One region of the Aquibaculum sediminis genome, then DNA from elsewhere that is predicted to be linked to it. Evidence: riboswitches for the same ligand, from Rfam matches in the RefSeq annotation. Region 1 holds a riboswitch; each other region holds the start of a gene.

Region 1 (9,269 bases):
GTAGGCCGGGGCAGCGGCACCGGCATGTGTTGAGCAGCGGCCTGCGGGCCATAGCGTGAAGCGGAGGAAGAGCTATGTCGAATGCAATCGGTATGATCGAGACCAAAGGCTATGTGGCCGCGCTTGCGGCGGCCGACGCGATGGTGAAGGCGGCGAACGTGACCATCGTCTCCCGTGAGGAAGTGGGCGACGGACTGGTCTCTGTGGTCATCCGCGGCGATGTCGGTGCCGTCAAGGCGGCGACGGAAGCCGGAGCGGAGACGGCCAATGCGATTGGCGAACTGGTATCGGTCCACGTGATCCCGCGTCCGCATCCCGACATCGGGAAGTTCTTCGAAGCGGCGAAGTAAGGAACCCGTGTCGCTGCAGAGGAGAGCCGCATGACGGAACTGCGCGTTTATCTGCCGATCTATGATCTTCAGCCGCAGTTCGCGGCTTACCTCAGCACGCCCACGCGGGCGCGAGGCTATCCGCCTTTCGAAGGCGAGAATAGCCTCATCATTGAGGTGGCGCCGGCGCTGTCCATTCACCGGATCTGCGATCTGGCCCTGAAGGCCGCGCCGGACATGGAGCCGGGCATTCTCTTCACTGAGCGGCAGTTCGGTTTGATGGAGCTTCACTCTTCCAGCCGCGACGATTTGGCTGCGGCCGGCGCGGCGGTGCTGAAAGGGATCGGCGCAAAGGCGGAAGACCAGCTGGCCCCGGTTACGCTCTTCCACGACATCGTGGAGGACATCTCCGACCAGCATGCCATCATTCTCAATCGCAGCCGCGATGCATCGATGCTCCTGCCCGGAACCTCCTTGCTGGTCTACGAGATGATGCCAGCCCTCTTCGCCTGCGTGGCAGCCAACGAGGCCGAGCGCGCCGCACCAGACGTGACCATCAACGACGTTCAGATGATGGGCGCCTCGGGGCGCATATTCATGTCGGGCAGGACGGAATCGCTCAAGGTGGCCCGCAAGGCGATTGCGGATACCCTGAAGAAGGTGAAGGGCAGGAAGGGCTAGGCCGTAAACTCATAAATTGGTAGCGCGTCTCGGCTGGAATGCGATTCAAGCTCCTCGAGGAGGAGCAGAAATGAGTCAACGCCGTTACGAGATCACGGACTTCGAGTGGTCGATCATCGAGCCACTGCTGCCGAACAAGCCGCGCGGCGTGCCGCGAGTGGACGACCGGCGGGTGCTGAACGGGATCTACTGGCGGCTGCGTACGGGCGGGCTCGCCCTGGGCTGATATCCCGGAGCGCTACGGCCCACCGACGACCTGCTACAACCGCTTTGTGCGCTGGCGGAAGTTGGGTGTCTGGGATCGAATCTTCGAGGCAGTCTCGGCCGCCTACGAAGGCGAGTTGCAGATGATCGACAGTTCCTCGGTTCGCGTTCACCAGCACGGGGCGAACGCAAAAAAGGGCGGCCGCAATCCGCCGCCGGGGACCAGCCTGACGCCCGATGCGTGGGGCGCTCGCGGGGCGGGCTGACGACCAAGATCCACGCCCTGGTCGACGCCGAGGGCCGACCGGTGGTCCTGAAGCTCACCCCCGGCCAGTCTCACGACGGCCCCAGCGCAGCCGACATGCTTGGCAGTCACGGCGAGGGCCAGATCCTGCTCGCTGACCGTGCCTACGACTCCAACGCCATGCACCAGGCCATGGACCAGTAAGGCGCCTGGGCCTGCATCTAATCAATGCCTGGACGCAAAGACCCGCCCGCCTTCAGTCCCTCTATCGATACAGAAACCTCCTCGAACGCTACATAAACAAGATCAAGCACTACCGCGCCGTCGCCACGCGCTACGAAAAGCACGCCGAAAACTTGCTCGCTCTCATCAAACTTGCAGCTGTTCATTCCCGAGACATGGATGACACCCTTGGTCCGAAAGGATTGTCGATCGTCTGCAGGGTTATCTGTTCCAGGTCGATGTATCCCAGATCGTAATGCATGAAGCTCACGAGCCAAAACCTGGACAACGCGTTGACATTGTGCACCTCGTTGCGCAGAATCTGGTCCTCACCAGGGGTGTCCCGACAAGGGGCTGAGATACTGCTAGGCCGCAAGGCAGCGCAAGAACCCGACGAACCTGATCCAGTTCATACTGGCGTAGGGACGGTGCGGATGCCTTGGCGGTCGGATGCGGCCGTGGTCCTTTGTGAGGCGTTCTTCTCCTTCCCGTCAGCGCTGGGTCTCTAATGCTTGCACAAGCTACGGAGCCTGACATGACGTCCAATCCAACCCCGAATGTCACCACTGGACCGCTGCCCGCTTCGTCCAAAGTCTTCTGGCCGGGAATGACTCACCCTGATATCCGGGTGCCGATGCGAGAGATTGCCCTGCATCCCAGTGCCGATGAACCTCCGGTGACGGTCTACGATTCTTCCGGCCCCTATACCGATCCTGCCGCCAAGATCGCCATCGAGCGCGGCCTGTCACGCCTGCGCGAAAGCTGGATCGCGGCCCGCGGCGACGTCGACGCCTATGCGGGACGACATGTCCGGCCGGAAGACAACGGCTCTGTCTCGGCCGACCGGCTGACACCCGAGTTCCCCGTTCGTCACGCGCCGCTGAAAGCACGGGACGGCAAGGCCGTGAGCCAGATCGCCTATGCTCGGGCGGGCATCGTCACGCCGGAGATGGAATTCGTTGCCATCCGCGAGAATCTGGGCCGCATGGCGATCAGGGAACAGCTTGTGCGCGACGGCCAAAGCTTCGGCGCATCGATCCCCGATTTTGTGACACCAGAATTCGTACGCGACGAGGTGGCGCGCGGCTGGGCGATCATTCCCGCCAACATCAATCACCCCGAGATCGAGCCGATGATCATCGGTCGGAATTTTCTGGTCAAGATCAACGCCAATATCGGAAATTCCGCCGTGACGTCCTCGATGACCGAGGAAGTGGAAAAGATGGTTTGGGCCATCCGCTGGGGCGCGGATACGGTCATGGATCTTTCCACAGGACGCAACATCCACAACATCCGCGAATGGATCATCCGCAATGCGCCGGTGCCGATCGGGACCGTGCCGATCTACCAGGCACTGGAAAAGGTCGACGGCGTGGCCGAGGATCTGTCGTGGGAGGTGTTCCGCGACACGCTGATCGAACAGGCGGAGCAGGGGGTGGATTATTTTACCATCCACGCAGGTGTGCGGCTGCGCCATATCCATCTGACTGTCGACCGGGTGACCGGCATCGTCAGCCGTGGCGGCTCGATCATGGCGAAATGGTGCCTGCACCACCACCGCGAGAGCTTCCTCTACGAGCATTTCGAGGATATCTGCGACATCGCGCGCGCCTATGACGTGTCCTTCTCTCTCGGTGACGGGCTGCGGCCAGGCTCCATCGCGGATGCGAACGATGCCGCGCAATTCGCCGAGCTGGAGACCTTGGGGGAACTCACGCAGATCGCCTGGGAGAAGGATTGTCAGGTGATGATCGAAGGCCCCGGCCATGTGCCGATGCACAAGATCAAGGAGAACATGGACAAGCAGCTCGAACTCTGCGGCGAAGCCCCGTTCTACACGCTCGGGCCGCTGACCACCGATATCGCGCCGGGTTACGATCATATCACCAGTGGGATCGGCGCGGCGATGATCGGCTGGTTCGGCACGGCGATGCTCTGTTACGTGACGCCCAAGGAGCATCTGGGCTTACCCGATCGGGACGATGTGAAGACCGGCGTCATCACCTACAAGATCGCCGCCCATGCTGCAGATCTGGCGAAAGGCCACCCCGCGGCAAGGATCCGCGACGACGCGCTGTCGCGTGCCCGGTTCGAGTTCCGCTGGGAGGATCAGTTCAACCTCTCGCTCGACCCGGACACGGCGCGCGCCTTCCACGATCAGACCCTGCCGAAAGAGGCGCACAAGGTCGCGCATTTCTGTTCAATGTGTGGGCCGAAATTCTGCTCGATGAAGATCAGCCAGGACATCCATTATGCCGCGCGCGCGCAGAAGGGCATGGCGGAGATGGCCGAGAAGTATCGCGATGGCGGGGACCTCTACGTCCCTGTCCATGAGGTGGAGGCAGCTAAAGATCGACGTCGACGGAGCAGGGAAGGGCAATAGGACCGCCTACGGATTAGGGTCTATGGGGATTCATCGTGAATTGAAGATGGCGGCTGCGAGATAGATCATGGCCTCGAAGCTCTGATCGGTTCTGCAGGCCCGCATAGCGATGCGCTTGAACTCTTTGAGTTTGCAGAAGACATTCTCGATCAGGTGGCGCAAGTTGTACAAGTCATCATCGATCAGAATGGGCTTTGTCCGTCTCGGGTGCTGCGAGATGACAACCTTGGCGCCGCGCTCGTTGAGAGCGGCAACGCTGCTGTCGAACGCTTTGTCCGCGATGAAAGCGTCAAACTCGACACCCTCGACCAGCGGCGCTACGCCGAGACTGTTGAAACGGTGACCCGGCATGAGCGAGAAGCGCACGAGGTTGCCCAGGGCATCGGTCAGCGCCAGAACCTTTGTCGTCTGCCGCCCTTGGAGCGACCTATGGCCTAGCTCTAAATCCCCCTTTTGGGCCCTGTCCGTGGCGATGAACCCTGACGATGGTGGCGTCGATCATGGCGTATTCCATGTCAGGCTCATTCGGCAAGGCATCGAACATCCGTTTGAAAACATCGGCCTTACGCCAGTCGCTGAACCGCCGGAACGCCGTGCGCCAGTTCCCGAACAACGCGGGCACCACGGACTGCCAGTTCGGGCAATCCACAAAACCGCCGCCATGAACAACCGGTTGTTCCCGCCGCTGCGTCCGGGATCCGTCGGCTTCCCACGACAACGCGGCTCCATCTTCGCCCATTGGGCGTCCGTCCGTACAAAACGTTCCTTTCACCATGTGAATCATATCTCGGAATACTTGTGAAGTTCCACAGATCATAGAGCTATAGTGGCGTTTTCTGCCGCTTTCTCCGATGGCATTCAGCGGCATTGGCTTGATGTCGTCGTTGCCACCACGACCACGTCCATATGAAAGCGGTGCCGGTGGGCGCCGTGAACAGTAATCTGATCATCAGGTAGCGGATTTCGGAGCTGGTGAGCATGTCGGCTGCCTGGGAAATTAAGCCGCGGCATTTGGACTCGTTTTGTCCCTTTTGCTGAAGGCAGCGCGGCGCTGATCGGCGGAAAGCCTGGCAAGGAAAGCAGCCGCCGCCATGACGAGGCTGACATGACGGTGCCAGCCATGCCAGGAGCGGGCTTCATCTGGCACTTCAAGGTATGACGCTGGAAGGCACCGTGACCTATCAGCCCGCGTTTTGCGAATGGCAAGGTGCGGAATCGTCATTGCCTCCCCTCGGTTAGGCATTGCCATTAATAACCTTTTCGTTTCCACGTGCTTGACAGAAATAGACGACCAGTCTACTAATTCCTCTATGGCGAAATTGAACACACGTGAAAAGCTGATCAAAGAAGGCTGGAAAGCGCTCCTGAACTCTGGCTATGACGGAGTCGGGATCGGCCCGATTCTGAAGGCTGCGGGCGTGCCGAAGGGTTCGTTCTATCATTTCTTCGCAAGCAAGGAGGCGTTCGTATGCGCCGTCCTGGACGCTCATGCAGAGCGCTACCACGAGGCCCGACGGGAAGTGTTGGAAGATGAGAGCGTCCCGCCGCTCACGCGGTTGCGACGATATTTCGAGTATCTGGAAAGACTGGCTGGAGACGACAAGCTCGGCGGCTGCCTGTTCGGCAATTTGGCACTAACGGCGTCCAGCCGCAGCCCGGCCTTTCAGCGCAGCCTCGTGCGCGCATTCGAAACCTGGCAAGGCGACCTGCGCGGCGTGCTGCGGCAGGCGCAAGAGCAGGGCGACCTGCCGCCAGGCCTTGTTCCTGACGCCACCGCAGCCTACCTGATCGATGCATATGAAGGGGCGCTGCTCCGTACCAAGGCGGAAGGGAATATGGCCCCGTTCAAGCGTTTTATCAACATCAGTTTAGACCAACTCCTGGCAAGCCGAAACTGAAAGAATTGTCATGTCAAATGACAAGACGACCGGTCTACTAGCTATTGAACGTGCGCATCTGCAAGAACCGTTTACCGCGCCTTCACATCCTCTTGAAGCAGTAGTGGTTGCTTTATTGCTGACCAGTGTCGTGGCAGCAACCTATGGGTTCGGTACCTATCTGTTCGCACAGCTTGTCACCGATATGCGCGCGGATCTTGGTTTTGGCTATACGGTGGCGGGCACGATCACCGCCGCCGGCCAGTTTGGTTTTCTGGCATTTGCCATTGGTGGCGCCTGGCTAGCGCCGCGCGTAGGCGGCGGCCAGGTGGTGATCGGCTCGGTGGTGCTGTGCGGGGCTGCCTTGGGGGTGCTGCCAATGACAAACAACATCCTCTTGGTTGGCATGCTGCTGACCGTGCTAAGCGGCACCGCCGCCTCGGCCTGGGTTCCCATGGTAGAAATTGTCGCCCGCACGATCCGCTACCGTCATCGCGGCAAGGTGCTGGGCCTTGCTTCCAGTGGAACCAGCTATGGTGTATTCCTGAACAGCCTTCTGGTGCCGATATTCGTCCCGGACGGCGGCTGGCGCGGCGTGTGGTACACAGTGGGTACCGGCACGCTGTTCGTCGCAGCGATTGCCCTGGTTGTCTTCGCGCGGCTCGGTCTCTTCCGCCGGCAACCCGACGAGTCCAGAGCAACCGGACCGGAAATAGGCCCGGACGCAGTGCCGGATACTGGGATTTTGGCGCGCGTACGTGCATTGGCCGCGCCATGGGTTCTCCTCGTCTGGGCGATCACATTTTTCAACGGATTCTCGACCCTGCCATTTCAGAACTATCTTGCGCCCTATCTACGCGAAGAACTGGCGCTCAGCGTGGATTTTGCAGCGCTGGTCTGGGGAACAATCGGCTTTGTCGGCATGTTCGCCGGATTCGTGCTTGGATCTCTGTCAGATCGAACTGGGGTACGGCTCGCACTGCTGATCAGCTATGGCTTTGTCTTCCTGTCAGCGGCAATTCTGGTTTTCGCGCCGGTCGGCCATCTTCCCGTGGCCGCAGGCGTCCTCTTTGCACTGGCCTTCTATCCCATTTTTGGACTGGTGCCCGCCTATATCGCGAAGATGGCCGGTGGACGGCGGGCCACGGCAATATTCGGGATCGCAAACGTGACGCTCGGTCTCGGGGGTGTCATCGGCAACTATCTGGGCGGCATCGTTAAGGATGCAACAGGCACGTTCATCTGGGTCTATGTCGCTGTCGCAGTGACGGGCGTACTTCTGGGCCTGCTGGCTCTATCGCTACCGCGTGAGAGCGATACCGCGGGGCCGATCGGTACTAACCGCCAAGCTGGCGAAGACTCCGTCTTGCCCACGCAGTGTGCATGACAAGGGACCTGTTGACGACGGAGGATGTCTACGGTGAAGACAGCCTCATCGCCACCACTCGTGAAACTGCGCTCTGGGTATGAACCTTCAGAAGGTTATCCATCAAACGTCGCAAGGTTGCGAAAGGATCAGGCGCTATGCAATGAACGGACATAGGTGGCAGGCCATCATCATGTGTGCCCGTAACCGACTGCCCCGAGCACTCAACAACATATACGGAAAGCACACACAAACGATATCGTTGGAATTCACGAATTACGGCTTTGTACTGTTTACCCGACAAGTCGTTATATTCATATTTTATCTTTTCGTAAATTCTTTTCGTTCTGCGCTATTATCTTTGCAGTACGAATAATTACTCCAGTTTAAATGGCAGATAACCCAAAGAAATATTGCAGAAAATACCGGTATACAGAATCTTGTCACTCCCATTATCACGAGAAATACAGTGTCCCAAAAAGCAATTGCTGCATCTCGCAATAAGCCACAAGAAAGCATAGCAATTTGAGCGGCAACAGCACGCACATCAGCTGCAAGCTCGCTTCTCAGATGGACATAAGCTCCAGTGCGTCGACCCCTTTTTCATGAACATGGAGTCGATAAGCTGTCTGTGCAGCACTTAATGAATCATATAGCGATTCCTTAAGCCCAGTGATACATTCCTGATTGGCAGGCCAACTTCGTGCTAATTTAGATGTGAGAAGTGCATGTTTAGCTTCAGCTTCTTTATTATAATAAAAAAATCCATATACCCGAATTATTTAAGGTAGATCCTGCTCGCTGACCGTGCCTACGTCTCCAACGCCACGCGCCAGGCCATGGACAAGCAAGGCGCCTGGGCCTGCATCAAACCAATGCCTGGACGCAAAGACCCGCCCGCCTTCAGTCCCTTCCTCTATCGATACAGAAACCTCGTCGAACGCTTCTTCAACAAGATCAAGCACTACCGCGCCGTCGCCACGCGCTACGAAAAGCACGCCGAAAACTTCCTCGCTCTCATCAAACTCGCAGCCATCAGAATCTGGCTACGCGCTTATGAGTCGGTGGCCTAGTGTCCCTGCCCATTCCGCTATTGCCATCGTTTCGTCCTCCCTGTTCCAAGATGGCCCAGGGAATCAGACCAAACTCATAAGCAAAACTGTAGTACTAAGGTGCTTGGTAAGAAAAGCAAGTTACCGATCATCGCTGTTATTTTGCTGCGCAAGAATTTCCAGCATGCGCTTACGTGCAGCAGGGGGAAGATCCGCGGGCAGGTCGGCCTCTGTAGTGGGCGTGTCGCCAACCTGAATCAGCATCACCATGCCCATCGTGTAATGCGGCGCGCATTTTATGCCCCAGACACCCTCATCCGTCAGGGTCACCTCAATCTCCTCGTCTATCTTGCCGATGAACTTTCCCTCCTCGTTCGGGATCATCCCCTCGATGGTGGCTGCGTTGTGGCCGCGGTTGGTGGCGATGAACCTCACGGTATCGCCGGGCTGAATGGAAAGATACTCCGGCTCGAAGGGCATCGGCCCCGTCTCGTTACGGTTGAGCATCTTGACCTCAAACGTCTCCGCTGCAGCCGGAAAAGACAGAAGGCAGAGCAGAAGGGTCAAACGAACCAGCATAGGGTCGTCCTTTCAGGTGAGGCGTTGGAAGGAAAAGACCGGCCGCCCGCCTGCGGGATGAGGGATCAGTTCGGCCTCGACGTCGAAAATGTCGCGGATCAGCTGCGGGGTCAGCACCGCTGCTGGAGGTCCGAAAGCTGCGCAACGGCCTGCAGTCAGCACCGCCAGCCGATCACAGCGCAGCGCATGCTGCATGTCATGCAGGGCGATCACGGTGGTGACAGGAAGCTTCGCGATCAGGTCAAGGATGCTGATCTGGTGACGAATATCGAGATGGCTGGTCGGCTCGTCCAGAAGCAGGATCTGTGGCGCTTGCGCATGGGCACGAGCGA
Region 2 (9,269 bases), on a different contig from region 1:
CAAGGAGACCTCGACCAACCCGATCGCCTCGATCTTCGCCTGGACCCGCGGCCTCTTCTACCGCGGCACCTTCGACAACACGCCGGAGGTGGTGCGCTTCGCCCAGACCCTGGAGAAGGTCTGCATCGATACGGTCGAGAGCGGTCACATGACCAAGGACCTGGCGCTGCTGATCAGCCCGGACCAGACCTGGCTGACCACCAACCAGTTCCTCGACAAGCTGGACGAGAACCTGCAGAAGGCGATGAGCTGAGGTCATGCGCCGTCTGCTCACCGCCGCTGCCGCGGCAATCTTCCTCCTCGGCTCGGGCGCGCCCCGGGCTGAGGCGGAGCCCGACCCCGAGAACGTGCTCGTCATGGAACTCGCCCACGGCACCGTGGAAATCGAGATGCTGCCGGAGCTCGCCCCGCAACACGTGGAGCGCATCCGCAGCCTGACGCGCGACGGCTTCTACGACGGGATTGTCTTCCACCGCGTGATCGACGGCTTCATGGCCCAGACCGGTGACCCCACGGGCACCGGCATGGGCGGCTCGGACCTGCCCGACCTGGAGGCCGAGTTCTCCCGCCGCCACTTCCAGCGCGGCATCCTCGGCATGGCCCGTGCACAGGACCCCGACAGCGCCAACAGTCAGTTCTTCATCATGCTGGCCAGCGCCCCCAACCTGAACGGTCAGTACACCGCCTGGGGTCAGGTGGTCTCCGGCATGGAGGCTGTTGACGCGATCAAGAAGGGTGACCAGGCCAACAACGGCATGGTCGACGACCCCGACCGCATCGAGCGCATGCGCGTTCTTGCCGACATCGATTGATTTGTAAGGGAGTTAGGCGACATGGCGACTGCGCCCGAAGACACACTGGTGATGGAGCTGCCCTCCGGGCGCGTCGTCATCGCCCTGCGCCCGGATCTTGCGCCCAACCACGTGGCCCGGGTCAAGGAACTGGTGCGCGACGGCTTCTATGACGGCCTGGCCTTCCACCGGGTCATCGACGGCTTCATGGCCCAGACCGGCTGCCCCCAAGGCACCGGCACGGGCGGCAGCGGCCAGAAGCTGAAGGCCGAGTTCTCCAACACCCCGTTCAAGCGCGGCACCATTGGTGCGGCACGGACCCAGGACCCCAACAGCGCCGACAGCCAGTGGTTCATCTGCTTCGGCGATGCCTCTTGGCTCAACGGCCAGTACACGGTCTGGGGCGAGGTGGTCGAAGGCATGGAGGCGATCGACGCCCTGAGCAAGGCACCGGCAAGCGATCCCTCCGGCAGCGTGCCCAAGCCCGACAAGATCGTTTCGATCAAGGTCCAGGCAGACGCTGCCTGATCGCACTCAGAGGCTGATAGAGGCTCAGGCGCGCGCCTGAGCCTCCACCTCTGCATCCAGGTGCTGCACCAGCTCTCTCGGCAGATCGAGCCTGACGGAGAGTTCGCGCAGGAAGTGCTGCTCCTGCGGATCGTCGGGATCGATGGTCATGCGTGCAGCGAGGTAGATCTCTGCCGCCTGCTCCGGGCCCTTCGCCGCCCGCGCCAGCTCGGCCACATCCTGATCCTTGCGCAGTTCATCGAACATCCAGGCCTTGGTCTCGTTGTCGAAGCCCTGGTCGTCGACATGGTCGAAGAGCTTCTTCTGCTCCGCGGCATCCACGTGCCCGTCCGCCTTGGCTGCTGCGATCATGGTGCGCACCAAGGTCAACGCGAAGGGCAGCCCATCGGCGGCAGCCGTATTCTCCGCATCGAATGCGCTGTCCTTTGGCGGTGGCAGCGGCTCGGTCGGAGTCTCGGCGGCACCGGGTTGCTTGCCGTCGCGGTAGTTCTGCCAGGCCCGAAAGGCCAGCGCGCCAACCGCGGCAGCCCCGCCATAGGTCAGGGCCTTGCCGCCAAGCTTGCGCGCGCCCTTCGAACTGACCAGCAAGGCCAGGAGACCACCGGCCGCGGCGCCGCCAAGGGCGCCAGACATGCCACCACCGGACATGCCGCCCCCGGACATACCGCCACCGCCCATGGCGCTTTTCGCCTTCTCGCCCAGGCCGCTCGTACCCCCCGATCCCATGAACTGGTCGAGGAGGGACTTGGCGTTGATCATGGCTGGCTCCTTGTTCGCGCTTTTGCTCGCGAGAGATCGTTACGCCGCCAGCCCATTCCAAGTCCCCGGCATCAATCTCTTGCTTCAGGTGCCTTTGCCCTGGAACCCACTCGAACAGCGCGGCATAGTCTCCGCCGATGCACCGGGGGAGCCGCTTTACGCGCGGCTGAGAGGCGACGACAGGTCGCGACCCCCTGAACCTGCCGGGATAATGCCCGCGAAGGGAGCGTTGCCGACCTTGTTTTGCGCACGATTCGATACGCCAGGTGCCGCTCCCGGCATCAGGCTGAGCGGTGCCCGCCTGCATTTCGAGGGGGCAGCGCTCTTCGACGACCTCTCCATCGAGTTGCCGGCCGGCCAGACGAGTTGCCTCCTCGGCCCCTCCGGCGTGGGGAAATCCAGCCTCCTTGCCCTGCTTGCGGGGCTAAACGCCGCAGCCGAAGGCAAGATTGAGGCCAGCGACGGCGCCGCCCTGCAGGGCCGGATAGCCTGGATGGCGCAGCAGGACCTGCTCCTCCCCTGGCTGAGCGTCCAGGATAACGTCACGCTCGGCGACCGCCTGCGCCGGCAGCGGCCGAGCCGAACGCGATGCATGCAACTTCTGGAACAGGTGGGGCTCGCCGATCGCGCCCAAGCCCGGCCGGCCGCGCTGTCAGGCGGCATGCGCCAGCGTGTTGCTTTGGCCCGCACCCTCTACGAGGATCGGCCCATCATCCTCATGGACGAACCCTTCTCTGCGCTCGACGCAGTAACCCGCCTGGAATTGCAGGATCTCGCCGGTGATCTGTTGGCCGGGCGCACCGTACTGCTGGTGACCCACGATCCGCTGGAGGCCCTGCGCCTGGGCCATCATCTGCTGGTCCTCACAGGCCGCCCGGCGCGGATCAGTGAAGCCTTCGCCCCATCTGGCGCGCCGCCACGTGCGCCGGACGATCCCGGGCTGCTCGCGCTGCAGGCGCGCCTGCTCGCCGCCCTACGCCACGGTGGAAGTGCCCGCTTGCGCGAGCAAGAAGGGGCATAGGCCATGGGATTGCTGCGCGCCGCGACGGTGACCATCGGGCTGCTGCTGCTCTGGCAGTTGGTGGTTTGGGTCACGGCCGTCCCGCCCTTCATCCTGCCCAGCCCGCAGGCCGTTGGCGCGACGCTTTTACAGCGCTGGTCCCTGTTGCTGGGGCATGCCGGCGTCACCGCCGCGGAGATCCTTCTGGGTCTCTTGCTGGGCGTGCTGCTTGGAAGCATAGCCGCCCTGCTGCTGGCCTCCGCCGCGGTCCTGCGTCGCTGGCTTTTGCCGCTGCTGGTGGCCAGCCAGGCGATCCCGGTCTTCGCCCTGGCGCCACTGCTGGTGCTCTGGCTGGGCTACGGCATGGCCAGCAAGGTTGCCATGGCGACATTGATCATCTTCTTTCCTGTCACGGCCGCCTTCTATGACGGGCTGAGGCGCACCGATCCGGGCTGGCTGGCGCTGGCCCAGACCATGGGGGGCACCCGTTATGCCGTCCTGCGCCACATCGCGATTCCCGCCGCCCTGCCCGCCTTCACCTCGGGCCTGCGTGTCGCCACCGCCGTCGCCCCCATCGGAGCCGTGGTGGGTGAGTGGGTGGGCTCCAGCGCCGGCCTGGGCCACCTGATGCTCAACGCCAACGCGCGCATGCAAACCGACCTGATGTTCGCGGCCTTGCTGGTCCTCACCGCCATGGCACTGCTGCTTTACTACTCGGTCGACCTGCTCGGCCGGCGACTCCTGCCCTGGCTGCCCGAGACACACCCGCGCCCCTGACTCTAACAAAAAACCGACACGAGCATATCCGGGTTTTCTTGACCCCGAAGGCCCGGTCCCTAATCTTGCGCCAGCCTTCCGGGGGGTTCCGGAACCGTCAGGCCAACGCTAGGGAGAGCCATGAGTCTCGTCCTGATCGCCCTGCTACCGTTTATCGGGGCCATTCTGCCCGCGCTCATGATCCGCGCCGGCCGGAACGCCTGCGCGCTGACCGCAGGTTCCGTAACGCTTACATCCCTCATCCTGCTGTTGAGCTACGCTCCGGCGGTTTTTGGGGGCGAGGTGATCCAGGCGCGATTCGAATGGCTGCCGGGGCTGGGTCTCAATGCCAATTTCTTCCTGGACGGCCTCGGGTTCTTTTTCGCGCTTCTGATCCTTGGCATCGGCCTGCTGATCATCGTTTACGCGCGCTTCTACCTGAGCAAGCAGGACCCCATGGGCCTGTTCTATGTCTACCTGCTGCTCTTTCAGGGCGCGATGGTGGGCATCACGCTCTCAGACAATATCCTGCTGCTGCTGATCTTCTGGGAGCTGACCAGCCTCTCGTCGTTCCTGCTGATCGGCTACTGGAAGCACCTACCGGAGGGCCGCCAGGGCGCGCGCATGGCGCTGATGGTCACCGGGTCGGGCGGCATGGCGATGATCGCCGGCATGCTGATCCTCGGCAACATCGCCGGTTCCTATGACCTCACGGTCATTCTTCAGTCCAGTGCGGCGATCAAGGCTTCGCCCCTGTACCTGCCGGCCCTGCTGCTGATCCTGGGCGGCGCCTTTACCAAGTCGGCGCAGTTCCCCTTCCACTTCTGGCTGCCGCACGCCATGGCCGCCCCCACGCCGGTCAGCGCCTACCTGCACAGCGCCACCATGGTGAAGGCCGGCGTGTTCCTGATGGCGCGGATGTGGCCGGCGCTAGCGGGCACGCCGGAGTGGTTCTACATCGTCGCGACTGCCGGCCTCGTGACCATGATCGTCGGCGCCTGGATCTCCATCTTCAAGGACGACCTGAAGGGCCTGCTTGCCTTTTCCACGGTCAGCCAGCTCGGCCTGATGACCATGCTGCTGGGCTTCGGCACGCCCATGGCCGCGCTCGCAGCCGTGTTCCACATCCTCAATCACGCCACCTTCAAGGCGGCGCTCTTCATGACCGCGGGCATCGTCGACCACGAGGCGGGGACCCGTGATGCCAAGCGGTTGGGTGGCCTGGTCACCCTGATGCCGATCACAGCGACCATCGCCATGATCGCCGCCGCTTCCTCGGCCGGCCTGCCGCTGTTCAATGGTTTCCTCTCGAAAGAGATGATGCTGTACGAGGCGAGCCACACCTACTACCTGGGCCAAGAGTGGATCCTGCCGGTGCTGGCCACGGTCGGCGCGGTCTTTTCGGTCGCCTATTCGGCGCGCTACGCCATCCACGTCTTCCTGGGCAAGGAGCGGCACGACTACCCGAGCCACCCCCACGACCCGCCCTTCGGCATGTGGGCGCCGGCCGGCCTCCTGGTGGTGCTGGTGGTGGCCATCGGCCTGCTGCCGCAGACCATCGCGGGGCCGTTGGTGCAGGTGGCTTCCAATGCAGTCACCAACGGGGCCGCGCCGGTCGTCGACATCCAGATCTGGCACGGTGTGAACGCCGCACTCATCATGAGCATGATCGCGCTCGCCCTCGGCCTGCTGCTGCTCTGGCGCTACGGCAATTTCGTGGCGCTGCGTCAGCGTTTCCCGCGCCCCGAGGCCAAGGAGATCTTCGATCGCCTGGTCGACCGTACCGCAGCAGCAGCGACCTTCATCACCGATGGCCTGCAGAACGGCTCCTTGCAGCGCTACCTCGCCACCATGGTGGCGACAGTTATCCTAGTGGGTGCCGTCGGTTTCTTCGGCGGCAACCATGCGGCCGGTGCGCGCGCCACGCTGCCGGTCTCGCCCATCGGTCTCATTGCCTGGCTGCTGCTTGTAGTCGCCTGCCTGACCCTCGTCTTCTTCCATCACCGCAGGCTCCTGTCGCTGATCCTGGTGGGCGTCATCGGTCTTATCGTCTCGCTAGGCTTCTTCTACTTTGCCGCGCCCGACCTGGCGCTGACCCAGATCTCGGTGGAGGTGGTGACGGTGATCCTGCTGCTGCTCGCCCTCAACTTCCTGCCGAAGCAGACCCCCGTGGCCGAATACACGCCACGGCGCTGGCGCGATGCGGCCCTGGCCGGGCTTGCCGGCCTCGGCGTCGCCGGACTCACGCTGGCAGTTACCACGCGCGATTTCTTCGCCGGCAGCATCTCCGACTTCCATCTGGCCAACTCCTATCCCGGGGGTGGCGGCACCAACGTGGTGAACGTGATCCTGGTGGACTTCCGCGGCTTCGACACCTACGGCGAGATCATCGTGCTCGGCGTCGCGGCATTGGCCATTTTCGCCCTGCTGGAAAGCAGCCTGCACGGCAAAGCCAGCAAGCGTCTCGCCAACTGGGTTCCGGAGACGGCCCGGGCCTTCGACACCCACCCGCTGCTGCTGGTTGTGGCGTCCCGTGCGATGCTGCCCTTCGCGCTGCTGGTGGGCATCTTCATCTTCCTGCGCGGTCACAACGAGCCGGGCGGTGGCTTCATTGCCGGCTTGGTCGTCTCTATCGCCCTGATCATCCAGTACATGGCCAGCGGCTTTCAATGGGCTCACGCCCGGGTCCGGATCGACTATCACGCCGTCATCGGCCTCGGCGTTCTGATCGCCGGGCTGACCGGTGTGGCGGCCTGGATCGCGGAGCGACCCTTCCTGACCAGCGACTTCACCTATGTGACCCTGCCGGTGGTGGGAACCTTCGAAGTCGCCACAGCCATGGCCTTCGACGTGGGTGTGTTCCTCACGGTCGTGGGGGCCGTGATGCTGGCACTGGCCAACCTTTCGCGGATCGGACGGCGCGCCGAAACAGGCGGCGGCTCACACCCGATCGCCTCGCAACACTAGGGAGCGGGCAATGGAGTATCTCCTCGCAAGCGGTGTCGGCGTGCTGACCGCGACAGGCGTCTACATGATCCTGCGCGGTCGGAGCTTCCCCGTGGTTGTGGGCTTCGCGCTGCTGTCCTACGCGGTCAATGTGCTGCTGTTCAGCATGGGTCGTTTGACCCTCAACCGTCCGCCGGTGCTGACCCTCGACCTCGAGAGCTACAGCGATCCCTTGCCGCAGGCTCTGGTGCTGACAGCCATCGTCATCTCCTTCGGAATGACGGCGCTGATCGTCGTGCTGGCCTTGCGCTCCTTTCTGGAAAGCGGCAGCGACCATGTGGACGGTGAGACTGCCGAGGGCGGAACGCGCGAATGAACCATTGGATTCTCGTCCCTATCGTCCTGCCGTCGCTGCTGGCGCCACTGATCGTTCTGGCGGCGCGGCACGATATCGTGCTGCAGCGCTGCTTCTCCCTGGCCGGGGTGACGGCCATGCTGGCGGTGTCCATCGGACTGCTCGTCCAGGCAGCCGGCAGGCCGCCGCAGGTCTATGACCTTGGCAACTGGCCGGCGCCTTTCGGGATCGTCATGGTCCTGGACCGCCTGTCGGCGCTGATGCTGGTGCTGGCTTCCCTGCTGGCCCTGCTGGTGCTGATCTATGCCGTGCAGACCTGGGACTCCCGCGGTCGACACTTCCACGCGCTGTTCCAGTTCCAGATGATGGGCGTCGCCGGGGCCTTCCTCACCGGCGACCTCTTCAACCTCTTCGTCTTCTTCGAGGTGCTGCTGATCGCCTCCTACGGCCTCATGCTGCACGGCGCCGGCGCCGAACGCCTGCGTGCCGGCTTTCAGTACGTGGCCGTCAACCTGGCGGGGTCCACTCTCTTCCTCGTGGCGCTTGGCCTGATCTACGGCGTCACCGGTACGCTGAACATGGCCGACCTGGCCGTGCGCGTGCCGCTGGTGCCGGAGTCCGATCAGGCATTGCTGCGCACCGGTGGTCTGCTGCTCCTCATCGTGTTCGCCATCAAGGCGGCACTGGTCCCGCTGCACTTCTGGCTGCCGCAGACCTATGCCGCCGCCAGCGCGCCGGTTGCGGCCCTCTTCGCCATCATGACCAAGGTGGGTGCCTATTCCATCCTGCGGGTCTTCACCCTGATCTTCGGAGAGGGGGCCGGCGAGATGGCCTGGCTGGCCGCACCCTGGCTGATGCCCGCAGCCCTGGTCACCCTGGTGCTGGGCATGGTGGGAGTGGTGGCGGCGCGCAACCTGCGCTGGATGGTCTGTTTCGGCACCATCGGCTCCATGGGCACCCTCCTGATCGCCTTGGGCGCCTTCACCGTCACGGCGACATCTGCCGGGCTGTACTATCTCGTGCATTCCACCTTCGTGGCAGCGGCCCTGTTTCTCCTGGCGGACCAGGTTGCCCAGCGACGGGGCAGCCATGACGACAGCCTGGCTCCCGCGCCGCGCTATCCGCACATCGGCCTGCTCTCGGCACTCTTCTTCGTTGCCGCCATCGCCATGGTGGGTATGCCGCCCCTGAGCGGATTCGTCGGCAAGCTGCTGATTCTCGACGGCGTGCGCGGGGTGCCGCTCGGAAGCTGGGCCTGGGTGCTGCTCCTTAGCACCTCGGTGTTGATGCTGCTGGGCTTCGCGCGTGCCGGTAGCCGGGTCTTCTGGAAGCCCACGGCAATCGAGGAAGATGCCGGTGAGGCCGAAGTTGCGGCACGTCCGGCCGCCCTGCCGCTGGTGGCGATCGCCCTGCTGCTGTTCTCGACGGTGCTACTCACGGCCTTTGCCGGCCCGGTGATGGACTTCCTCGACGGCACGGCAGCGCAGCTTTTCGAGCCTCGCGGTTACATCGCGGCGGTCTTGGGCCCGGAAGCCCCTTTCACGGTGTCAGATTTCTGAGGCAGGACGAGCCGATGCTCAAACGCGTCATTCCGAACCCCCTTCTGACCCTCGTGCTGACCGGGGTCTGGCTGCTGTTGATGAACGACTTCAGCGTCGGGGCCCTCATCCTGGGCCTGCTGCTCGGCCTGCTGATCCCCTACTTCACCCGGCGGTTCTGGCCCAATGCGCCGCGGGTCTACAAACCCTTCCGGATCGCCAGCTACTGCCTTGTGGTGCTCTGGGACATCGTGATCGCCAACGTCCAGGTGGCTTACCTGATCCTGTTCAAGAAGAACGAGGAACTGCGCCCGATCTTCGTGAGCATCCCGCTGGATCTCAAGACCCCGGAGGCGATTGCCGTTCTCGCAGGCACGATCACCATGACGCCGGGCACGGTCAGCAGCGACCTTTCCGCGGACAACCGCAGCCTCTTGGTGCATTGCCTAGATACCGGCGATCCGGAGACGACGGTGCGGGACATCAAGCAGCGCTATGAAGCGCGCCTCAGGGAGATCTTCGAATGATCGCCGCTGCCATCACCTTCGGCTTTGCCGCCATCGGCCTGGCGCTTCTGCTGAATCTCTACCGACTGG
Region 3 (9,269 bases), on a different contig from region 1:
CGCCATCGAGGAGGTGATCGACGAGCACTATGCCGAGCAGGCGCAAGAGCTGGAGAATGCCCCGGAAGAGTCGGAGCTGCGCGAGACCATCGAGCGCTTCCGCGCCGAGGAACTGGAGCACCGCGACATCGGCCTGGAGCACGAAGCCGAGCGGACCCCGGGCTACGAGGTGCTCTCCGGCCTGATCAAGGCAGGCTCGCGCGCGGCGATCTGGCTGAGCAAGCGGGTATAAGCCCCGGACTCAGGCCTCCAGTTCGGAGTCCCAGTAGAGGAAGTCGGACCAGCTTTCGTGCAAAAAGCCCGGCGGAAAGCCGCGGCCGTTCTCCTGCAACCGAAATGTGCTGGGCGGCACCGGTTCGGTCATCAAGGTCATGCCGCATTCGCGCAGCAGTTTGCTGCCCTTTTCCAGATTGCAGTCCTGGCAGGCGGTGACCACGTTCTGCCAAGTGGTGCGCCCACCGCGCGAGCGCGGCAGCACGTGGTCGAAGGTCAGATCTTCGGAGGGATAGTTATCGCCGCAGTACTGGCAGCGAAAACGATCACGCAGAAAGACGTTGAAGCGGGTAAAGGCCGGGCGTCGATCGAGGTGCACATATTCCTTGAGGGAAATGACACTGGGCAGGCGCATGGCGAAGCTGGGCGAGTGCACCTCCCGATCGTACTCGGAGACGATGTTCACCCGCTCGAGGAAGACGGCCTTGATCGCATCCTGCCAGCCCCAGAGCGACAGGGGGAAGTAGCTCAAGGGACGAAAATCCGCATTGAGTACAAGGGCAGGAAAACTTTCGGCCGTGGCCACGCAGATTCCTCCTGCTTCTGCCCGGCCAAAAAATCGCCGGACCTTGTTTTCTTACCCCGCTACTCGATTATCCACAAGATGTTGTGACGCCGGTCACAAAGTCTTCATAGAGCCGCCCAAGCCGCCGCGTCAGCCCTCCCGCAGCACCTTGAGCAGGAAGCGCGCCGCCAACTCCAGCCCCGGCTGATCGATGCCGTGCCCCAGCCCCGGCCGGGCATGGGCTTCCACCGGCACTTCGGCCGCGCGCAAGGCTTGCTCCGCCGCGCCCATGGCGGTGAAGGGCACCACCTCGTCCGCCTCGCCGTGAACCAGCAGCACCGGCGGACGCGCGGCGATCTCGTCTGCCAGGCGCTCGGGCGCTAACAGATGCCCGGAACAGCCCACAATGCCGGCAAGCGGCTTGTCGCGACGCAGGGCGGTGTGCAGCGCCATCATGCAGCCCTGGCTGAAGCCGAAGAGGGCGACCCGGCTTGCGTCCAGCCCGTGGCGCTTGAGCTCCGCATCCAGGAAAACGTCGAGCGCCGCACGCGCACTTTCCGCACCGGCCAGCATGGCCGCGGGAGAGCGATCCTGCAGGCTGAACCACTGCCGACCCATGGGCGCCATGTCACAGGGCTGCGGCGCGTCGGGAGAGACGAAGGCCGTGTCCGGGAAGAGCTGGGCCAGCACCGGCGCCAAGCCGATGAGATCGTTCCCGTCGGCCCCCAGGCCGTGCAGGAAAACCACCAGGCTGTCGGCCTTGCCGCCGCTGGCCGGCTCGTGACGGGGGCCGGTGAGCTCTATCGAAGGGGTCATGAAACATCTCGCTGAAGTGGATCGGATCGGAGGCGGGTCGCACGCTGCGCCTTCGTGTGGCGAAGCCCGCAGCCGGCGTCAAGCCACCCCGGAGCCTTCCGCCCCGGCCGGCAGCATGGCGTAGCGCCGATAGTGCCACAGCATCCTGGCCGCCACAGACCGGAGCGGTTTCCAAGCCTCCGCGCTCGCACGCAGCGCCTTGCCATTAGGACGCTCGTCCAGGCCGCGCAGATTCTGCAGCCCCAGCATCAGGCCCACATCCTCCCCGGGGAAGACATCGGGCCGACCGTGGGAGAAGAGCAGATAGCACTCCGCCGACCAACGCCCGAGGCCCTTGACCTGCACCAAACGATCAACGGCGGTTTCGTCATCCAGGGCATCGAGCTCCGCGAGATCGAGTTCACCACTCTGCAGCAACTCCGCAAGCGAGCGGGCATAGCGCGCCTTCTGGCGCGACAGCCCGGCACCGCGCAGGCTGTCCTCATCGAAGGTGAGCAGGCGTTCCGGCTCCAAAGGCGCTGCCAGCGCCTCGAGACGGCTCCAGATTGCCGCCGCGGAGGCGAGCGAGACCTGCTGCGCCACGATGATGCGCAACAGCGTCTCGAAACCCGGCGGCCGGTAGCGCAGGGGCGGCGAACCCGCCTGCTCCAGCGCGCGGGCAAAGTCGCCGTCCATGGCAGCCAACTGCTCCACGGCCGCGGACAGCGTTTCCTCGGTAATGCGTTCGATCTGTCTCATGCAGGCAGTTTAGACGAAACCACCCGGCCCTGTCGCGGCGGACCTGCCGCGGCGCTGGACGCTGCAGCCGCCGCTCGCTATGTCGGGGCCATGCCCGAGACCACCCGCTTCGCGCCCTCGCCCAGCGGCCAGTTGCACCTGGGTCATGCCTTTTCCGCGCTCTTTGCCGCCCGGACCGCGCAGAGTGGGCGCTTTCTGCTGCGCCTGGAAGACATCGACCGGGGCCGCTGCCGCGCAGAATTCGAGACCGCGCTCCTGGATGACCTGGCCTGGCTGGGACTGCGCTGGGAGGAACCGCCGCTGCGGCAGTCCGAGCGCTTTCCGGCCTATCGCGATGCCCTGGAGCGCCTGCGCGCGCTGGGCCTGGTCTATCCCTGCTTCTGCACCCGGCGCGCCATCGCGGAAGAAATCGCCCGGGCCGACAGCGCGCCGCACGGCCCCGACGGGCCGCTCTACCCCGGTCTCTGTCGCGGCCTCTCCGACAGCGAAAGGCAGGAGCGACTTGCCGCCGGCGAAAGCCACGCCTGGCGACTGAACGTGGAGCAGGCCCGGCAGCGCAGCGGACCCCTCACCTGGCTGGACCTTGACGAGGGCGAACAGGTGGCACGGCCCGAACTCCTGGGCGATGTGGTGCTGGCCCGCAGGGACATCCCGACCAGCTACCATCTGGCCGTGGTGGTGGACGATGCGGCGCAGGAGATCACGCTGGTGACGCGGGGTGTGGACCTGTTCCACGCCACGCATATGCACCGCCTGCTGCAGGCGCTGCTCGATCTGCCCGTGCCGCGCTGGCATCACCACCGCCTCATCACCGACGCAGACGGCAAGCGCCTGGCCAAGCGGCACGACTCCCTCTCTCTGAAGGCCCTGCGCGCAGCCGGCCGCAGCCCGACGGAGGTTCGGGCCATGGTCGGCATGGACTGAACGTCGTGCCGCCCTCGGCCTATGCGCCGGTGAAACGTGGCGCGCGCTTTTCCAGGAAGGCCGCAACGCCTTCGCGATAATCAGGGCTGCGGGCCGCTTCACGCTGCAGATCGCGCTCCAGGTCCAACTGCGCATCCATGTCGTTTGTGGCTGATTCCTGGATTGCCCGCTTGATCAGTCCCAGTGCCCGGGTCGGCTGCGTCGCGAGGTGGGCGCAGAGCTTTCGGGCTTCCGGCATCAAGTCCGCATCGTCATGCACCTGCCAGATCATGCCCCAGGCCTCGGCCTGCTGGGCGCTCACCGGCGTGCCCAACAGCGCCAGGGCCTTGGCCCGGGCTTCACCCACAAGCCGCGGCAGGCTGAAGGTGCCGCCGCTGTCGGGCACCAGCCCGATCTTGCAGAAGGCCTGGATGAAGCGCGCCGAGCGCGCCGCCAGGACGATGTCCGAAGCCAGTGCCACATTGGCACCGGCGCCGGCCGCCACACCATTGACGGCGCAGACCACCGGCTTGGGCAGGGCACGCAGGCGCCGCACGAGCGGATTATAGAGCCGCTCCAGCGTCGCCCCCAGGTCGGGCGCCTCACCCTCGGTCGGAAAACCGCGGTCCGATAGATCCTGCCCGGCGCAGAAGCCTCGCCCCGCACCGGTGAGGAGCACGGCGCGGACCGCATCATCCTGCTCGGCCCGCTCCAGCGCCTCGATCAGGGCGCCGTGCAGTTCCTCGTTGAAGGCATTGAGCTTGTCCGGTCGGTTCAAGGTGATGCTGGCATAGCCGTCGGCCACCTCGTAGATGACGGGCTGAGTGTCCACGTTAGTCGTCCTCCCCTTTGCGCGCAAAGTCGTCGATGAAAGCCGTGATCGCCGCCAGCACCTCCGCTTCGCACTCGCGATGCGGGTTGTGGCCGCAGCCGGGCAGGTCGAGGCGGCGACAGGGACCGGAAACGCCCGCTTCGATCGCATCGATCTGCGCCATGGTGCCATACTCGTCGTCCTCGCCCTGGATCAAAAGCACCGGCGCCGTGATGCGCGGCAGGCAGTCCTCGATGTTCCAGTCGCGAAACTCCGGGCTCAGCCAGATGTCGTGCCAGCCGCGGAAGGTGGCTTCCGCATCGCGGTGATAGCGCGCCATGCGCCCGGCCAGATCGCCCTCGAAGAAGGCCTTACCGGCCGCGCGGATGCCGGCAAGCGAGATCTCCTCCACGAAGACATGCGGCGCCATGGCCACAAGTCCCGCTATCGGTCGTTCGGCGAGCGCCGCATGGAGCAGGGCGATGGTCGCGCCATCGGAGTGCCCGACCAACAGCGGCCGCACGATTTCCAGCTTGTCCAGCAGCTCCGGCAGCGCCTCGAGCGCCTCCTCGTGCAGGTAGCGCGCGGTGCGCGGTTCGCGCAGCGGATCGGACCCGCCGAAGCCGTAGCGCGACCAGACCAGCAGCGAACAGCCGGTGGCCGCAGCCAGCGCCTCCGGGAAGTCGCGCCAGAGCTCTACGGCGCCCAATCCCTCGTGCAACAGCACGATAACCGGCCCGTCCGGGCGCCGGCCCGGCAGCAGTCGATACTCCAGGGCATGCCCCCGGATCGTGATGCGATCCAGTTCCGTCACACGCTCACCTCGGGATTCGTCGTCGCCCGATCCTTGACCAGACGCGCCAGGGGATCAACGATCCCGACACGACAGGCCCGCGGCTGGATTCCGGCCTGCACAACCACCAGATGGAAGTCATGGACACGCTCGAAGCTCTGCTCTCCCGCCGTTCTCCCCCTGCCCTCATGCCCGACCAGCCGCCCGAGCCGATGGTGCGCCGGGCGCTCGAGGCGGCGATCTGTGCGCCGGATCACGGCAAGCTGCGGCCCTGGCGCTTTCTGTTGCTGCGCGGAGACGAGCGCCAGCGGCTGGGCGATGCCATGGCGCAGGCTCTGGCGGCACGCGAACCGGATGCGCCCGAAAGTCTGCTCGAGAAGGAGCGCAACAAGCCGCTGCGTGCGCCCCTGATTATCACCACGGTGGCACGCCTGCAGCCCGATCACCCCAAGATCCCGGTCGAGGAGCAGCGCCAGGCGGTGGCCAGCGCCGCCTTTTCCATCATGCTGGCCATCCATGCCGAGAGCTGGGGGTGCCAGTGGAAGACCGGCGTGGCGGCGCGCGACCGCCGGGTGCTCGACGCCCTGGGCCTGGAAGCCAACGACGAGATCATCGGCTACCTCTATGTGGGCGCCCCGGCAGGCGTAGCCCCGCCGCGGCGGGCGATGGAAGTAGACGACTTCCTGCTGGAGCTGCCGCGCGAACCTGCCTGAGCCGAGGCCATTGACCTGCGCACCGGCATCGTTCAGCCTTTGTCCCGCAGGCCGCTCGCCGGCCTGACGCATAACCGAGGGGAGCCCCGACAGGGGGCTGAGAAACCGACGGGCCCAAGGGGCCAGCGCGGTGACCCTGAGAACCTGATCCGGGTCATGCCGGCGAAGGGACGGGAAGAGTACCCATCCCGAAAGTCGCCGGATCTCCTGCACATGCGGAAGGAGGTCCAGTTTGTCGAAAGTGGAAGAGGTTACGGTGCTGGGGGCCGGCGTCGCGGGCCTCACCTGTGCCGTGACGCTGGCGGAACGCGGCTGCCGCGTCGCGGTGATCGAGCGCAGCGAGGCCCTGGGCGGGCAGGCCGCTTCCTGGCTTGCGGGCGGCATGCTCGCCCCCTGGTGCGAGCGGGAGTCGGCCGAGCCGCCGGTGGTCGCGCTGGGCCGGGAAGCCCTTGACTGGTGGCCCAAGCACTACCCGCCGACGAAGCGGGCGGGCAGTCTCATCCTCGCGCCGGGCCGCGACCTGCCTGAGCTGGAGCGTTTCGCGCGGCGCACCGAAGGCTTCGAGCGCGTAGACGCCGACGGAATCGCCGCCATGGAGCCGGACCTAGCCGGCCGTTTCCGCGCCGGGCTGCTGTTCCGGAAGGAAGCGCACCTGGACCCGCGCGCGGCGCTCTCCGCCCTTGCCGAGCGCCTGCAGGTGCTCGGCGGCACGATCCGCTTCGGCCGCGACGCTGCCGAGCATCGCGCCAGCGGCAGAGTGATAGACTGCCGCGGAATGGCTGCGCGGGACCGGTTGCACGACCTGCGCGGGGTGCGCGGCGAGATGCTGCTGCTGCGCAGCGGGGAGGTTAGCCTGTCCCGTCCGGTTCGCCTGCTGCACCCGCGCTTTCCACTCTATATCGTGCCGCGCGGCGAGGGGCTCTTCTTGGTCGGCGCCACCATGATCGAGAGCGACCGGCGCGGCCGGGTCACCGCGCGCTCCCTGGTCGAGCTGCTGAACGCCGCCTATGCGCTGCATCCCGCTTTCGCCGAGGCCGAGGTGGTGGAGACCGGCTGCGAGGTGCGCCCGGCTTTTCCCGACAACCTGCCGCGCATTCGCTGGCGGGACGGCCGCCTTTGCGTCAACGGCTGCTACCGCCACGGCTTCCTGCTGGCGCCTGCGCTCGCCCGCATGGCGGCAGACGCGCTGCTGAACGGCGCCCACTACCCGGAGGTGATGGATGAGGATCATGGTGAACGGCGAAGCGCGTGAGGTCGCAGGGCCGACGCTCGCGCAGACCCTGGAGGAGCTGGGCTATGGCGAAGCCAGGGTGGCCACGGCCGTCAACGGCGACGTCGCCCCCGCGTCGCGCCGCGGAGAAGTCACACTCAGCGAGGGCGACAGGCTGGAAGTGCTGGCGCCGATGAAGGGAGGCTGAGCCATGGAAGCCTACGGCGTCCACCTGCATTCGCGCCTGCTGCTGGGGACCGCGCTCTACCCCTCGCCGGCGATCATGGCCGAGGCGGTGAAGGCATCGGGCGCGGAGGTGGTGACGGTCTCGCTGCGCCGCGAATCCGGGGCGGAGAAGGCGGGCCAGGGCTTCTGGTCGATCATCCGCGAGCTCGGCGTGCGGGTGCTTCCCAACACCGCCGGCTGCCACAGCGTCAAGGAGGCCGTCACCACGGCGCAGATGGCGCGCGAGCTTTTCAACACGCCCTGGATCAAGCTGGAGGTGATCGGCGACGACGATCTGCTGCAGCCGGACGTCTTCGGCCTGGTGGAGGCGGCGCGCATCCTCTGCAGCGAGGGATTCGAGGTCTTTCCCTACACGACCGACGACATCTGCGTCGCCGAGCGCCTGCTGGAGGCCGGCTGCCGGGTACTGATGCCCTGGGGCGCGCCGATCGGCTCCGGCGGCGGGCTCTACAACCCGCGCGCCCTGCGCAGCCTGCGCGCGCGCTTTCCCGACGTGCCGCTGGTGGTGGACGCCGGCATCGGCCGCCCCTCCCACGCCGTCGAGGCCATGGAACTGGGCTACGACGCCGTGCTGCTGAACACGGCCGTGGCCAGGGCCGGCGACCCCATCGCCATGGCCCGCGCGTTCCGGCTCGCCCTGGAGGCCGGCCGCCTCGGCTGGGAGGCCGAGCCGATCGAGGCCCGCGACCTGGCCTCGCCCTCGACCCCCGTCATGGGAATGGCCTTCCGGGACTGACGCGAGGCGCCGACTCCAGGCCCCGGGGGCCTCGTCATCCTGAACACAGCGAAGGATCTCGCAGGGTGGAGCTCCAACGGCTCCAGATCCTTCGCTGGCGCTCAGGATGACGGTTTGCCCGTCACCCCAGTGCCTTGGTCGCGATCTCGTAGACGTCACGAGAGAGCTTTGGCGCGGCCAGGATTCGCTGCAGCTCGGCCTGCATCTTCTCCTGGCGCCCTGCATCGAAGCGCCGCCAGCGGCCCAGCGGCGCCAAGAGGCGGGCGGCCACCTGGGGATTGAGCGCATCGAGCTTTAGCGTCAGTGCCGCGTGGAAGGCGTAGCCGCTGCCGTCGGCCGCGTGGTAGCGCAGCGGATTGGCAGCGATGAAGCTCCCGATCAGGGCCCGAACCTTGTTCGGCCGTTCCAGTGAGAAGGTCGGGTGCTGCATCAGCGCCTTCACCCGCTCCAGGGTGTCGGGCAAATCCGAGACCGCCTGGAGCGCAAACCACTTGTCCATCACCAGGGCGTCTTCCGCAAAACGCCGTTCGAAGTCGTCCAATGCCTCCTGGCGCTCCGGCAGGTCTAGATCCACCAGCAGCCGCAGGGCCGCCATGCGGTCGGTCATGTTGTCGGCCTGGCGGTAGTGCTCGATCAGGCGCGCGCGCTCCTGCGGCTCGGTCTCGGCAAAGACCGCCAGATAGGACAGCGCCGCATTGCGCAGGGCGCGCCGACCCGCCGCCTCGGCATCGGGGCTGTAGGGCGCGCTGTCGTTGAGGCGTTCATAGAGTTGCGCGAAATCCGAGCGCAGGGCTTCGGCCAGCGCCCGCTTGAGCGCCCCGCGCGCAGCGTGGATCGCCTCCACGTCCACCACCTCCATGCGCTCGGCCACATAGTCCTCGCTGGGTAGCGCCAGTGCCTCGGCCACGAAGGCCTGCTCCAGGCGTGAATCCGTCAGGATGGCGCGCATGGCCTCGATGAAGGCGGGATCCATAACCGGCTGCTCGCCCGCGCGCCAGGCCTTGCTGCCCTCAATCATCAGCGCGGTGGCGAAGTCCTGGCCCGCCTCCCAGCGCACGAAGGGGTCACTGTCGTGGGCCATCAAGAAGGCCTGCTCCGCGCCACCCTGCTCGGCCCGGACGGTGATCGGCGCCGAGAAGGCGCGGTTGAGCGACAGCGCTGCAGGCTCGGGCAGCCCCTCGAAGCGAAAGCTCTGGCGTTCCTCGCGCAGCGGCAGCACCAGCGTCTCTGCCGCCGGTCCCTCGCCGAGCGCAAGCGGAATGCCGCGGCCCTGCCCGTCCAGCAGGCCGATCGCCAGCGGAATGTGCAGCGGCTCCTTGGTCTCCTGCCCCGGCGTCGGCCGCGTGGTCTGGGTGACGGCCAGGTCGTAGGAGCCGCGTTCCCGGTCATAGCGCCCGCTGACCTGGACCTCGGGCGTGCCCGCCTGCCCGTACCAGCGCTTGAAGCGCTCAAGATCGGCACCGTTGGCGTCGGCCATGGCGGCCACGAAGTCGTCGCAGGTGACAGCCTGGCCATCATGCCGCTC

Evidence for each region. Region 1 has a riboswitch for thiamine pyrophosphate ahead of thiC (phosphomethylpyrimidine synthase ThiC). Riboswitches for the same ligand answer to the same signal wherever they lie in the genome.
Region 2: it holds a riboswitch for thiamine pyrophosphate, as region 1 does, so the genes downstream of both, ABZ720_RS10570 (ABC transporter ATP-binding protein) here and thiC (phosphomethylpyrimidine synthase ThiC) in region 1, are expected to answer to the same signal.
Region 3: it holds a riboswitch for thiamine pyrophosphate, as region 1 does, so the genes downstream of both, thiO (glycine oxidase ThiO) here and thiC (phosphomethylpyrimidine synthase ThiC) in region 1, are expected to answer to the same signal.

Annotation. Positions count from the first base shown of each region.
Region 1 covers NZ_JBFCVK010000002.1:50,396-59,664, forward strand. Annotated here, with positions in the region: gene ABZ720_RS02920 (BMC domain-containing protein) at 75-350, shown strand; gene ABZ720_RS02925 (microcompartment protein) at 381-1,010, shown strand; partial or broken gene ABZ720_RS02930 (IS5 family transposase) at 1,081-1,844, shown strand; TPP riboswitch at 2,005-2,124, shown strand; gene thiC (phosphomethylpyrimidine synthase ThiC) at 2,216-4,063, shown strand; partial or broken gene ABZ720_RS02940 (IS5 family transposase) at 4,094-4,792, opposite strand; partial or broken gene ABZ720_RS17465 (IS701 family transposase) at 5,061-5,204, opposite strand; gene ABZ720_RS02945 (TetR/AcrR family transcriptional regulator) at 5,374-5,961, shown strand; gene ABZ720_RS02950 (MFS transporter) at 5,972-7,327, shown strand; gene ABZ720_RS02955 (transposase) at 8,101-8,379, shown strand; gene ABZ720_RS02960 (pseudoazurin) at 8,500-8,937, opposite strand; gene ABZ720_RS02965 (ABC transporter ATP-binding protein) at 8,950-9,269, opposite strand, start outside.
Region 2 covers NZ_JBFCVK010000006.1:10,063-19,331, forward strand. Annotated here, with positions in the region: gene ABZ720_RS10550 (NADP-dependent isocitrate dehydrogenase) at 1-253, shown strand, start outside; gene ABZ720_RS10555 (peptidylprolyl isomerase) at 258-812, shown strand; gene ABZ720_RS10560 (peptidylprolyl isomerase) at 834-1,319, shown strand; gene ABZ720_RS10565 (tellurite resistance TerB family protein) at 1,344-2,078, opposite strand; TPP riboswitch at 2,213-2,323, shown strand; gene ABZ720_RS10570 (ABC transporter ATP-binding protein) at 2,317-3,099, shown strand; gene ABZ720_RS10575 (ABC transporter permease) at 3,103-3,855, shown strand; gene ABZ720_RS10580 (monovalent cation/H+ antiporter subunit A) at 3,976-6,801, shown strand; gene ABZ720_RS10585 (Na+/H+ antiporter subunit C) at 6,812-7,156, shown strand; gene ABZ720_RS10590 (monovalent cation/H+ antiporter subunit D) at 7,153-8,694, shown strand; gene ABZ720_RS10595 (Na+/H+ antiporter subunit E) at 8,709-9,200, shown strand; gene ABZ720_RS10600 (K+/H+ antiporter subunit F) at 9,197-9,269, shown strand, end outside.
Region 3 covers NZ_JBFCVK010000005.1:158,103-167,371, forward strand. Annotated here, with positions in the region: gene ABZ720_RS09615 (demethoxyubiquinone hydroxylase family protein) at 1-232, shown strand, start outside; gene ABZ720_RS09620 (HNH endonuclease) at 242-799, opposite strand; gene ABZ720_RS09625 (alpha/beta hydrolase) at 929-1,594, opposite strand; gene ABZ720_RS09630 (DNA-3-methyladenine glycosylase family protein) at 1,673-2,332, opposite strand; gene gluQRS (tRNA glutamyl-Q(34) synthetase GluQRS) at 2,423-3,256, shown strand; gene paaG (2-(1,2-epoxy-1,2-dihydrophenyl)acetyl-CoA isomerase PaaG) at 3,276-4,067, opposite strand; gene ABZ720_RS09645 (alpha/beta fold hydrolase) at 4,069-4,860, opposite strand; gene ABZ720_RS09650 (nitroreductase family protein) at 4,980-5,552, shown strand; TPP riboswitch at 5,620-5,740, shown strand; gene thiO (glycine oxidase ThiO) at 5,794-6,804, shown strand; gene thiS (sulfur carrier protein ThiS) at 6,782-6,970, shown strand; gene ABZ720_RS09665 (thiazole synthase) at 6,974-7,744, shown strand; gene pepN (aminopeptidase N) at 7,866-9,269, opposite strand, start outside.